Linked DNA regions of Halorhodospira halophila. The protein of the gene in region 1 binds, or shares a complex with, the protein of each later gene. Links are inferred from orthologs where the notes say so. Each region holds a gene or a part of one and is shown in the gene's direction. Other genes may lie near its edges. The genes, in order: secY, secG and secA.

Evidence for each region.
Region 2: secY (region 1) and secG share a complex: the UniProt entries of both Escherichia coli proteins name them as parts of the sec protein translocase complex. The link is inferred for Halorhodospira halophila from one-to-one orthologs.
Region 3: the proteins of secY (region 1) and secA are in contact, whole or in part, in a crystal structure (PDB 3DIN), measured with the Thermotoga maritima proteins. The link is inferred for Halorhodospira halophila from one-to-one orthologs. Residues at the interface, in WP_004081795.1 of Thermotoga maritima: Glu108, Gly109, Glu110, Glu111, Ala236, Glu237, Arg238, Arg239, Ile240, Thr241, Ile242, Gln243, Tyr244, Ala245, Arg246, Arg247, Val248, Thr249, Gly250, Arg251, Arg252, Val253, Tyr254, Gly256, Ala257, Ser258, Thr259, Tyr260, Leu261, Pro262; in WP_004082002.1 of Thermotoga maritima: Glu261, Ala262, Arg263, Lys300, Ala301, Arg302, Thr303, Ile304, Ile305, Leu323, Tyr324, Asp325, Pro326, Val329, Ser330, Tyr333, Ile336, Lys340, Phe345, Val349, Glu363, Phe364, Tyr374, Ser375, Gly376, Gly377, Glu393, Ile395, Thr482, Ser483.

Annotation. Positions count from the first base shown.
Region 1 is NZ_NHSN01000015.1:11,883-15,680, reverse strand. Bases 463-3,350 are described here. They hold secY (preprotein translocase subunit SecY), read left to right. Parts: upstream 463-1,198; coding sequence 1,199-2,503; downstream 2,504-3,350. Other genes in these bases: rpsK (30S ribosomal protein S11), read left to right, coding at 3,226-3,350; rpsM (30S ribosomal protein S13), read left to right, coding at 2,795-3,154; rpmJ (50S ribosomal protein L36), read left to right, coding at 2,611-2,724; rplO (50S ribosomal protein L15), read left to right, coding at 718-1,158; rpmD (50S ribosomal protein L30), read left to right, coding at 529-717. Also shown: rplR (50S ribosomal protein L18), read left to right, coding at 1-4; more of rpsE, read left to right, coding at 23-462; more of rpsK, read left to right, coding at 3,351-3,621; rpsD (30S ribosomal protein S4), read left to right, coding at 3,638-3,798. UniProt on the Escherichia coli protein: The central subunit of the protein translocation channel SecYEG. Consists of two halves formed by TMs 1-5 and 6-10.
Region 2 is NZ_NHSN01000025.1:40,487-44,142, reverse strand. The notes cover bases 393-3,138. They hold secG (preprotein translocase subunit SecG), read left to right. Parts: upstream 393-1,430; coding sequence 1,431-1,847; downstream 1,848-3,138. Other genes in these bases: CCR79_RS09500 (NADH-quinone oxidoreductase subunit C), read left to right, coding at 3,120-3,138; CCR79_RS09505 (NuoB/complex I 20 kDa subunit family protein), read left to right, coding at 2,634-3,110; CCR79_RS09510 (NADH-quinone oxidoreductase subunit A), read left to right, coding at 2,287-2,643; tpiA (triose-phosphate isomerase), read left to right, coding at 672-1,421; glmM (phosphoglucosamine mutase), read left to right, coding at 393-603. Also shown: more of glmM, read left to right, coding at 1-392; more of CCR79_RS09500, read left to right, coding at 3,139-3,656. UniProt on the Escherichia coli protein: Subunit of the protein translocation channel SecYEG. Overexpression of some hybrid proteins has been thought to jam the protein secretion apparatus resulting in cell death; while this may be true it also results in FtsH-mediated degradation of SecY.
Region 3 is NZ_NHSN01000025.1:316,612-320,900, reverse strand. What follows is about bases 74-3,452. They hold secA (preprotein translocase subunit SecA), read left to right. Parts: upstream 74-456; coding sequence 457-3,252; downstream 3,253-3,452. Other genes in these bases: argJ (bifunctional glutamate N-acetyltransferase/amino-acid acetyltransferase ArgJ), read left to right, coding at 3,254-3,452; CCR79_RS10820 (DciA family protein), read right to left, coding at 74-309. Outside these bases: more of CCR79_RS10820, read right to left, coding at 1-73; more of argJ, read left to right, coding at 3,453-4,289. UniProt on the Escherichia coli protein: Required for protein export, interacts with the SecYEG preprotein conducting channel.

The DNA of each region.
Region 1 (3,798 bases):
TTAGGCTAGGGGCTAAGAAGCTATGGCGAACGGTGAACAAACCGGCGCGGACGGGCTCCGCGAAAAGCTGATCACGATCAACCGCGTGGCGAAGGTGGTCCAGGGCGGCCGCCAGTTCGGCTTCACGGCGCTGACCGTGGTCGGTGACGGCGAGGGGCGAGTCGGGTTCGGTTACGGCAAAGCCCGCGAGGTCCCCGCAGCGATCCAGAAGGCAATGGAGCGGGCGCGCGGCGGGATGCGCACCGTGCCGCTGGATGGCCCGACCCTGCGCTACCCGGTGACCCACTTCCACGGGTCGAGCAAGGTCTTCATGAAGCCGGCCTCGCCGGGTACCGGCATTATCGCCGGCGGCGCCATGCGCGCGGTCTTCGAGGTGCTCGGCGTGCAGGACGTGCTGGCCAAGTCGGTCGGCTCGCGCAACCCGATCAACGTGGTGCGCGCCACGGTCGACGGGCTGGCCTCGATGGACTCCCCCGAGGCAGTCGCTGCCCGGCGGGGCAAGAGTGTCGAAGAGATTACGGGCTGATCATGGCTAACCAGAAGAAGCTCCAGGTAACGCTGCGGCGCAGCGTCCACGGCCGGCTGCAGAAGCACCGCCAGTGCGTGCGCGGCCTCGGCCTGCGCCGGATGCACCAGACCGTCCTGGTCGACGACACCCCGGAGAATCGCGGAATGATCCGGAAGGTGTCCTATATGCTGGAAGTTCAGGAGGCGTAAATGCGGCTCAATCAACTGTCGCCGAGCCCGGGCAGCCGGCCGGAGGCCAAGCGCGCCGGACGCGGTGCGGGCAGCGGCCTGGGCAAGACGGCCGGTCGCGGTCACAAGGGTCAGCACAGCCGCAGTGGCGGCTTCCACAAGGTCGGCTTCGAAGGCGGCCAGATGCCGCTGCAGCGCCGGGTGCCGAAGTACGGCTTCTCCTCGCAGAAAAGCCTGCGTACCGCGGAGGTTCGCCTCCACGAGATCGCCCGCGTCGACGGTGATACGGTGGACCTTTCGGCGCTGCACAAGGCCGGCGTCGTGCGCAAGAACATGCGCTACGTCAAGGTTATCGCCTCGGGCACCATCGACCGCGCAGTGACCGTGCGTGGCGTCAAGGTGACCCAGGGCGCCCGCAAGGCGATCGAGGCGGCCGGCGGCCAAGTCGTCGAGGAGGGTTAAGTTGGGACGTCCAGGTGGTGCCGCAGGGGCCCTCGGTGGGATGGGACGTCTCACCGAGGTTCGTCAGCGTCTGCTTTTCGTACTGCTCGCGCTGATCATCTACCGCATCGGTACCCACATCACGATCCCGGGTATCGATCCGGCGGCGCTCGAGCAGATGGTCGAGCAGCAGCGCGGCACCATCCTGGAGATGTTCAACATGTTCGCCGGCGGGGCGTTGGAGCGACTCTCCATCTTCGCCCTCGGCGTCATGCCCTATATCTCGGCGGCGATCATCATGCAGCTGCTCACGGCGGTGGTGCCGTCGCTCGAGCGGCTGAAGAAGGAGGGGGAGGCCGGCCGGCGCAAGATCACGCAGTACACGCGCTACGGCACGCTCGGGCTGGCCACCTTCCAGGGCATCGGCATCAGTATCGCGCTGCAGGGGCAGGGTGTGGCCGCCATGCCCGGGCCGGCGTTTGTATTTATCTCCACGGTGACCCTGGCCACCGGCGTGATCTTCTTGATGTGGCTTGGTGAGCAGATCACCGAGCGGGGCATCGGCAACGGTATCTCGATCATCATCTTCGCCGGCATCGTCGCCGGCCTGCCCGGCGCGCTGGGTGGCACGCTCGAACTGCAGCGTACCGGCGAGCTGGGTACCGCGACGATCCTGCTGCTGCTGATCATGGCCGCGGCGGTGACCGCGTTCATTGTCTTCATCGAGCGGGGGCAGCGGCGGATCACCGTGCAGTACGCCAAGCGCCAGCAAGGGCGCAAGATGTACGCCGCGCAGCAGAGCCACCTGCCGCTGAAGCTGAACATGGCGGGCGTGATCCCGCCGATCTTCGCCTCGAGCATCATTCTCTTCCCGGCCACGGTCGGGCAGTGGTTCGGCGATGCCGAGGGGCTGGGCTTTATCGGCGACATCGCCGCGACGCTCTCGCCGGGGCAGCCGATCTATGTGGCGCTTTACGCCGCGGCGATCATCTTCTTCTGCTTCTTCTACACGGCGCTGGTGTTCAACTCGCGGGACACCGCCGACAACCTGAAGAAGTCGGGGGCGTTCATCCCCGGGATCCGTCCCGGCGAGCAGACCTCCCGGTACATCGATCAGGTGCAGAGCCGGCTCACTTTCGTCGGTGCGCTCTACATCACCGCCGTCTGCCTGATGCCGGAGTTCCTGATCCTGTACTGGAACGTGCCGTTCTACTTCGGCGGCACCTCGCTGCTGATCAGCGTCATCGTGGTCATGGACTTCATGGCGCAGCTGCAGTCGCACCTGGTCTCGCACCAGTACGAGCCGCTGATGAAGAAGGCCAACCTCAAGGGGCACACCCGGCCTGGCGGCGGGATGCTGCGCTGAATCGATAAAACTGGCTGCGGGGTGGCATCCGGGCGCGCGGACTGGTATCCTTTCGCGCCTTTGGGTCGCCCGTGAGCGGCCGCGCTCGGAGTATTGGAGAGACGACCATGAAAGTCAGGGCATCGGTCAAGCGGATTTGCCGCAACTGCAAGATCGTGAAGCGGCGCGGGACCGTGCGGGTCATCTGCACGGAGGCGCGGCACAAGCAACGCCAGGGCTGAATCCGGACCGGCGAGCACCGGCGGATCGACCCGGCACCCAACAAGCGCGAATCACGGGAGAGTTGGCCCCATGGCCCGAATCGCAGGAATCAACATACCGACACACAAGCACGCGTGGGTCGCGCTGACCTCGATCTACGGGATCGGCCGCACGCGTGCCCTGAGCATCTGTGAAGCGGCCGGCGTGCCGCATGACCGGCGCGTCCGCGATCTCAATGACGCCGAGGTCGAGGCGCTGCGGCAGGAAGTCGGCAACTACGTTATCGAGGGCGATCTGCGCCGCTCGGTGGCGATGGACATCAAGCGCCTGATGGACCTCGGCTGCTACCGGGGCATGCGGCACCGCCGCGGCCTGCCGGTGCGTGGGCAGCAGACGCAGACCAACGCGCGTACGCGCAAGGGTCCGCGTCGGGGCCCCGCCAGCCGCTGATCGGGTAGGCAACATTCAACGCGTGGGCCGGATCGGCACCGCGTTCGGAGCGAACACGGGAACAGAGACCTATGGCGAAGGCATCCAGCCGCGGTGGCGGCAAGAAGAAAGTCAAGCGCACAGTCAGTGATGGTGTCGCGCACATCAACGCGACCTTCAACAACACGCTGATCACCATCACCGACCGGCAGGGCAACGCGTTGTCCTGGGCGAGCGCCGGCGGCAGCGGCTTCAAGGGGTCGCGCAAGAGCACGCCCTTCGCTGCCCAGGTGGCGTCGGAGACCGCCGCGCGTGCCGCGCAGGATTACGGTCTCAAGAACCTGGAGGTTCGCGTCAAGGGGCCTGGCCCCGGGCGCGAGTCCGCCGTGCGTGCGCTCAACGCGGTCGGGTACCGGATCACCAACATTTCCGACGTTTCGCCCATCCCGCACAACGGTTGCCGGCCGCCCAAGAAGCGGCGGGTCTGAGGAGGAAGCGCTCGCCATGGCGAAGTATATTGGTCCCAAGTGCAAACTGGCGCGCCGCGAGAAAACCGACCTGTTCCTGAAGAGCGGCGTCCGGTCCATCGACACCAAGTGCAAGCTCGAGCAGCCCCCGGGGCAGCACGGGCAGCGCCGCGGCGGCCGCATGTCCGACTACGGCCT
Region 2 (3,656 bases), on another replicon or contig:
GGCCGCCTGATCGATGGCGATGGTCTGCTCTATATCATCGCTACGGCCCGGGTGGCCCGTGGTCAGGCGTGCGGACCGGTGGTCGGCACCCAAATGACCAACCTCGGCCTGGAGGTGGCGCTGCAGGAGCTGGGGCTTCCCCTGGAGCGGACCCGGGTGGGCGACCGTTATGTCCTCGAGCGGCTGCTGCAGGTCGGCGGTGTGCTGGGCGGTGAGTCCTCCGGTCATATCATCTGCCTGGATCGGACCACCACCGGCGACGGGCTGATCTCGGCGCTGCAGGTGCTCGAGGCCATGGTGACCACCGGCCGGCCGCTGGATGAGCTGGTCGCCGGGATGCAGTACTATCCACAGCGTCTGGTCAATGTGCCGATCGAGCGTGGCGTGGACGTACTCGGGTTGCCGGCGGTCAACGAAGCGGTCAGCGAGGCCGAGCAAGAGCTCGGCGAACGGGGGCGGGTGTTGTTGCGTCCGTCGGGGACAGAGCCGCTGCTGCGGGTGATGGTCGAGGGCGCCGACGGGGCGCAGGTGGATCGCCTGGTCGAGTCGCTGGCGGAGACCGTGGCCAGCGCGGCCCGGGGTGCGGCCACCGACCCGATTTGATTTCAGTCGCTTGTGTAGATAGGCTTCGTCAGCTTCACAGGAATCCATAGACAGGGTTGGGTCTAGGCATGCGGCGCAAGATCATTGCTGGTAACTGGAAGATGAACGGCGACCAGGATCTGGTCCGCCGCGTTGCGGAGCACGCTGCCGACAGCGGTGGCGATGCCGAGCTGGCGGTCTGCCCGCCGTATCCCTTGCTCGCGGCGGCCGCATCGCAGCTGCCATTCGGTGTGGCGCTGGGTGCGCAGGACGTCAGCGAGTACGAGTCGGGCGCCTACACCGGCGAAGTGTCGGCGGGCATGCTGCTCGAGGCGGGGTGCCGTTACGTGATCGTCGGGCACTCGGAGCGTCGGACGCTCTACGGCGAGGACAACGGCCGGGTGGCCGGCAAGTTCGTGGCGGCGCGCAATGCCGGGCTGACCCCGATCCTGTGCGTTGGCGAGACCCTGGCCGAGCGAGATGCCGAGCGCACCGAGACTGTGGTAGGTGAACAGCTCGACGCTGCCATCGACGCCGTGGACGGGGCGGCCTTCCAGGGGGCGGTCATCGCCTATGAGCCGGTCTGGGCCATTGGGACCGGGCGGACCGCAACCCCGGAACAGGCGCAGGCGGTGCACGCTTTCATCCGTCAGCGCGTTGCGGAGCGCGATGGCAATGAGGTGGCCGACCAGCTGCGCATCCTCTACGGGGGCAGCATGAAGGCGGACAATGCCGCCGAGCTCCTGGCCCAGCCGGATATCGACGGCGGTCTGATCGGTGGCGCGTCGCTGGATCCCGACAGCTTCCTTTCGATTTACAACGCAGCCGCGGAGGGCTGAGGTAGACCCATGTTTGAAGCGTTGCTTGCCGTCCATATCGTCATCGCCGTTGCCCTGGTGGTGCTGGTCCTGCTGAACCAGGGGAAGGGCGCTGACATGGGAGCCGCCTTCGGCAGCGGTGCCTCGAGCACCGTCTTCGGCTCGCGCGGCGCAGCGACCTTCATGACCAAGCTGATTGCGACCCTGGGTACGACCTTCTTCCTGACCAGCCTGGGGCTGGCGGTGATCGCCTCGCAGGGGATCGGCGGCGGCGCTTCGGTGATTGGCGACGACGACGTGCTCGAGAGCGAGGAAGAGACGGAAGAGGAGGATCCGGAGGCGCCGGCGGCTCCGGACATGCCGGCGGAGCAGGAGGCCCCCGCGCCTGAGGCGCCGGGTCAGCCGGTGGAGCCGGACGCGCCTGCGGAAGAGGGTGAAGCGGAGTAGCCCCTTTTCCGCGATTGCGGGATTGAATCGCGGGATCAGGGTTGCTATCATGCGTCCCGCGTTGGGGCAGAGTAAACGCCCAACCGCAACTGTCTACGTGCCGAAGTGGTGGAACTGGTAGACACGCCGTCTTGAGGGGGCGGTGGCGAAAGCCGTGCCGGTTCGAGTCCGGCCTTCGGCACCATCTATATCTCTCCTTCCTCAGCGCGCACTCGCGCGATATCCCGCACCCTGATCGTCCCTGTCTGGTCACGCCGGTTGGCGGGATTGATTTCCCGCAACCGTCACGATCGTTTGTCGGCACGATAACGTCTTTAAAATCAGGAAGTTAAAAAAGCCGCTGAGTTGACACGGAGAGAGACCGCTCCGTAAACTCCAGCGATGTTCGACACGGGGGCGGGGCACCGGTCCCGTGTTCTCACCAGCGGAGCGGCGAACGATGCTAGAGAATTACCTCCCGGTTCTGCTCTTCATTGTCGTCGGGCTCGTCTTCGGCGTCCTGCCTCTGGCTGCCGGGTTCGTGCTCGGTCCTCGGCGTGAAGATCCGGAAAAGCAGTCGCCTTACGAGTGCGGCTTCGAGGCCTTCGAGGATTCGCGCATGAAGTTCGACGTGCGCTATTACCTCGTCGCCATTCTGTTCATCCTCTTCGATCTCGAGATCGCCTTCCTCTTCCCTTGGGCAGTTGTGTTGGACGACATTGGGCTGTTCGGCATCTTGGCCATGGGCCTATTTGTCGGGCTTCTCGTGATCGGTTTGCTCTACGAGTGGCGTAAAGGGGCGCTGGAATGGGAGTAGAAGGCATCCTGGAGCGGGGGTACGTGACGACCTCCGCGGATAAGCTGATCAACTGGGCGCGGACCGGCTCCCTGTGGCCCATGACCTTCGGCCTGGCCTGCTGTGCCGTCGAGATGATGCACACCGCCGCGGGGCGCTACGACATGGACCGCAACGGTCTGATCTTCCGGCCCAGCCCGCGGCAGTCTGATGTGATGATTGTCGCCGGCACGCTCTGCAACAAGATGGCCCCGGCGCTGCGCAAGGTCTACGACCAGATGCCGGAGCCGAAGTGGGTGATCTCCATGGGGTCGTGTGCCAACGGCGGGGGGTACTACCACTACTCCTACTCGGTGACGCGCGGCTGCGACCGCATCGTCCCCGTGGACATCTACGTCCCCGGTTGTCCACCCACGGCCGAGGCCCTGTACTACGGCATCCTGCAGCTGCAGAACAAGATCCGCCGGACCAATACCATCGCACGTTGAGGGAGAGTCATGGCTGAGCCCGAGAGCCTGTTGGAGCAGCTCCGCGGCCATTTCGGTGGTCGTTTGACCGATTGCTGGCTCGAGCGCGGCGAGGTGACGCTGGAGGTCCGGCCCGCCGAGTTGGTTGCGGTGATGACCGAGCTGCGTGATGCCGCCGATTGGCGTTTCGAGCAGCTGTCCGATGTCGCCGGGGTCGACTACGCCGCCTACGGCCAGGATGAGTGGATCACCGAGTCGGCGACCGGGACAGGCTTCAGCCGCGGGGTGACCGAGCCGGGGTTTGGGCGTCTGGGCCTGACCGGCATCTACGGGGTGCAGTCGATCGAGGAGCGGACCGGCCGGCGTTTCGCGGCGGTCTATCAGCTGCTGTCGTTGACGCACAATCAGCGCCTTCGCGTGCGCTGCTTCGCCGAGGATGACGACCTGCCGGTATTGCCCTCTGTGTCGGGCCTCTGGCCGTCCGCCAATTGGGCCGAAAGGGAGGCTTTCGACCTGTACGGTATCGTTTTCGAAGGCCACCCGGATCTGCGCCGGATCCTCACCGAT
Region 3 (4,289 bases), on another replicon or contig:
CCGCTGCCCGGAGATCGCCTCGGCGGCGTCCTGGAGCTGGCGCGACAGGTAACGAAGCCGCGTTCCCCAGCCGCTGCCGTCGGCGATCAAGACCATCTCCTCCTCATCCAGTCGGGCTAGGCGCCAGTGGCCCTGCGTCTCCGGCGGCAGGTTCCGCTGCAGCCGCCGCCCGAGCCGCTCCAGCCCACGGGCGTGGTCGATGACGGCGCGCAACGGCCCGGGGCGCTGTGCCAGGCGCGGCGCGATCCGGTGCAGTTTGCCCTCACGGCGCGGAGGGCGGGCCGGGTTGAAGCGTTTCGGGTCGCTCATGTCGTCGGAGTCTCCGGTCCCCGGCGCTCGGATGCAAGGGGGACCGCGCCCCGGTGGGCTGAATCGGCGGCCGACGCCTTACCCTCCCGCACCGATTATCTGTATCCTGTTGGACTTGACTTCGCCGGAAATCTGTATCGAGTGCCCATGTTTTCAGCCATCGCCAAACGCGTCTTCGGAACCCGTAACGATCGTGCGCTGAAGCGTCTGCGCAAGCGGATCGAGGCCATCAACGCGCACGAGCCGGAGCTGCAGAAGCTATCCGACGAGCAGCTTCAGGCAAGGACCGAGGCGTTCAAGGCGCGGCTCGCGCAGGGCGAGACCCTGGACGATCTCCTCGAGGAGGCGTTTGCCGTCGTGCGCGAGGCCTCGCGCCGGGTGCTGGGCCTGCGCCACTTCGATGTTCAGCTGCTCGGCGGCATGGTCCTGCACGACGGCAACATCTCGGAGATGAAAACGGGCGAGGGCAAGACCCTCGTCGCCACGTTGCCGGTCTACCTCAACGCCCTGACCGGTCGCGGCGTCCACGTGGTGACTGTCAACGACTACCTGGCCCGCCGTGACGCCGAGTGGATGGGCCGGCTCTACCGGTTCCTCGGCATGGAGGTGGGCGTGGTGGTGCCGCGCCAGCCCCGCGAGGAGAAGATCGCCGCCTACCAGGCCGATATCACGTACGGCACCAACAACGAGTTCGGCTTCGACTACCTGCGCGACAACATGGCCTTCCGCAAGGAGGACAAGGTCCAGCGGGATCTCTACTACGCGCTGGTCGACGAGGTCGATTCCATCCTCATCGACGAGGCCCGCACGCCGCTGATCATCTCCGGCCCGGCGGAGCAGGCCGGCGAGCTCTACGAGGCGATGTCCCGGCTGGTGCCGCGCCTGGAGGCGCAGAAGCCCGAGGAGCGCCCCGAGGAGACCCCGGAGCTGGGACCGGGTGACTACTACGTAGATGAGAAGGCCCGCCAGGTGTATCTCACCGAAGGGGGCCATGACCGGGCCGAGGAGCTGCTGCGCGAGGAGGGGCTCATCGGCGAGAACGACTCGCTCTACGATGCGCGCAACATCAACGTGGTCCACCATCTCAATGCGGCGCTGCGGGCCCATACCCTCTACGAGCGCGACGTCCACTACCTGATCCGTGACAACCAGGTGGTCATCGTCGACGAGTTCACCGGGCGCGCCATGCCCGGCCGGCGCTGGTCCGAGGGTCTGCACCAGGCAGTGGAGGCCAAGGAGGGCCTGCCCGTCCAGGCCGAGAACCAGACCCTGGCGTCGATCACTTTCCAGAATTACTTCCGGCTCTACGACAAGCTGGCTGGTATGACCGGCACGGCGGATACCGAGGCCTTCGAGTTCCAGCATATTTACAGCCTGGAGGTGCTCTCCATCCCCACCCACCGGCCGATGGTCCGCGCCGATCATCACGACCTGGTCTACCGCACCGCCGACGAGAAGTACGAGGCGATCATTGCGGACATCAAGGACTGCGTGCAGCGCGACCAGCCCGTGCTCGTGGGCACCACCTCCATCGAGGCCTCGGAGCGCCTGTCCAAGGCGCTCAAGGAGGCCGGCGTGGAGCACAACGTGCTCAACGCCAAGCACAACGAGAGCGAGGCGCAGATCATCGCCGACGCCGGCCGGCCGGGTGCGGTGACCATCGCCACCAACATGGCCGGTCGCGGCACGGACATCGTCCTCGGCGGCAACCTGGACCAAGAGCTGGCCGAGCTCGGCGATGACCCCGACCCGGCCGAGGTGGAGCGGCGCAAGGCCGAGTGGCAGGACCGCCACGACCGGGTGGTGAATGCCGGTGGTCTGCACGTGATCGGTACCGAGCGCCACGAATCCCGCCGCATCGACAACCAGCTGCGTGGGCGCTCCGGGCGTCAGGGCGATCCGGGGTCGTCGCGCTTCTACCTGTCGCTGGAGGATTCGCTGCTGCGCATCTTCGCCTCGGAGCGCATGTCCGGCATGCTCCAGAAGCTTGGCATGGAGCACGGCGAGGCCATCGAGTCGGGCATGGTCTCGCGGGTGATCGAGAACGCCCAGCGCAAGGTCGAGGCGCACAACTTCGACATGCGCAAGCACCTGCTGGAGTTCGACGACGTCGCCAACGACCAGCGCAAGGTGGTCTACGAGCAGCGCAACGAGCTGCTCGAGGCCGATGACGTCTCCGAGACGGTGGACGCCATCCGCCAGGACGTGGTCGACAAGGTGATCTCCGAGTACATCCCGCCGGGGTCCATCGACGAGCAATGGGACGTCGCCGGGCTGGAGCGTACCCTCAAGGAGGAGTTCGGCCAGGAACTGCCCGTCCAGCGCTGGCTCGACGAGGACGACAGCCTCCACGAGGAGACCCTGCGCGAGCGCATCCAGTCCGAGATCGAGAAGGCCTACCGGGCCAAGGAGGCCGAGGCGGGTGCCAGCGTCGTGCGCCACTTCGAGAAGGCGGTGATGCTCCAGGTTCTGGACAAGCACTGGAAGGAGCACCTGGCCGCCATGGACTACCTGCGCCAGGGGGTGGGGCTGCGCGGCTATGCCCAGCGCAACCCGAAGCAGGAGTTCAAGAAGGACGCCTTCGCCATGTTCCAGGAGATGCTCGAGGGCCTGAAACGCGACGCCGTCGGCGTGCTGCTGCGCGTCCAGGTCCGCGCCGAGGAGGACGTGGAGGCCGTCGAGGAGCAGCGCCGGCAGGAGGCGGAGCGAATGCAGATGCGCCATGCCGCGCCGGCCTCCGCCGCCGCAGGCGCCGTGACTGCCGCCGGGGGGAGCGCCTCGGCGGCCGAGGGCGAGGGCGCGCGCGGCGGCGATGGCCGGCAGCAGGCCGCCGGGGGGCGGGGGCAGGAGACCGTGGCCCGCGAGGGCCCCAAGGTCGGGCGCAACGAGTCCTGCCCCTGTGGCTCCGGCAAGAAGTACAAGCACTGCTGCGGGAAGCTCTGAGATGTCGGGCGCAGATGCGGTGATCCATCCAGTGCCGGGGTTCCGCCTTGGTACGGTCTCGGCCGGTATCCGCAAGCCTGGGCGGCCGGATCTGGTGGTCATGGCCTTGCCCGAGACGGGGCGTGCCGCGGCGGTGTTCACCCGCAACCGCTTCCGGGCTGCTCCGGTGCGCATCGCCGAGCGCCATCTGGCCGCCACCGCGCCGCGTTATCTGCTGATCAACACCGGCTACGCCAACGCCGGGACCGGCGAGCGTGGCGAGGCCGACGCCCTGGCCTGTTGCCGTGGCGTGGCCGAGCAGGCCGGATGCGCCGTCGAGGCCGTGGTCCCCTTTTCCACCGGCGTGATCGGTGAGCCGCTGCCCGTCGAGCGCATCACTGCCGGCATCCCCGGGGCGTTCGAGGCGCTGGAGGAAAACGGTTGGCAGGCGGCGGCGGTCGGTATCCAGACCACGGACACCCGGGAGAAGATCGCCAGCTACCAGGTGACGCTGGCCGGCGGTACCTGCACGGTGACCGGGATCGCCAAGGGGGCGGGGATGATCCGCCCGGACATGGCCACCATGCTCGCCTTCCTGGCCACCGATGCCGAGATCTCCGATGCGGCCCTGGCCGACTGCCTGCGCCGCGCCACCGAGCGATCGTTCAACCGGGTCACCGTCGACGGAGACACCTCCACCAACGACGCCTGCCTGTTGGCTGCCACCGGGCGGGGGCCCCGCGTGCCCGATGAGGGGGGCGACTTCGAGCGCTTCCAGGCCGCCGTCGAGGCGGTCTGCATCGATCTGGCCCGGGCCATCGCCGCCGACGGCGAGGGGGCAACGCGGCTGGTGGATGTCGCGGTCGAGGGGGCGCAAGATACCGCCGAGGCCGAGCGGGTGGCCTTTACGGTGGCGGAGTCGCCGCTGGTCAAGACCGCCCTCGCCGCGGCCGACCCCAACTGGGGCCGGATCCTCGCGGCCGTCGGCCGGGCAGGCATCGACGACCTCGACGTCGATGCCGTGGTCCTGTCCATCGGCGACCAGGTGGTTGCCCAGC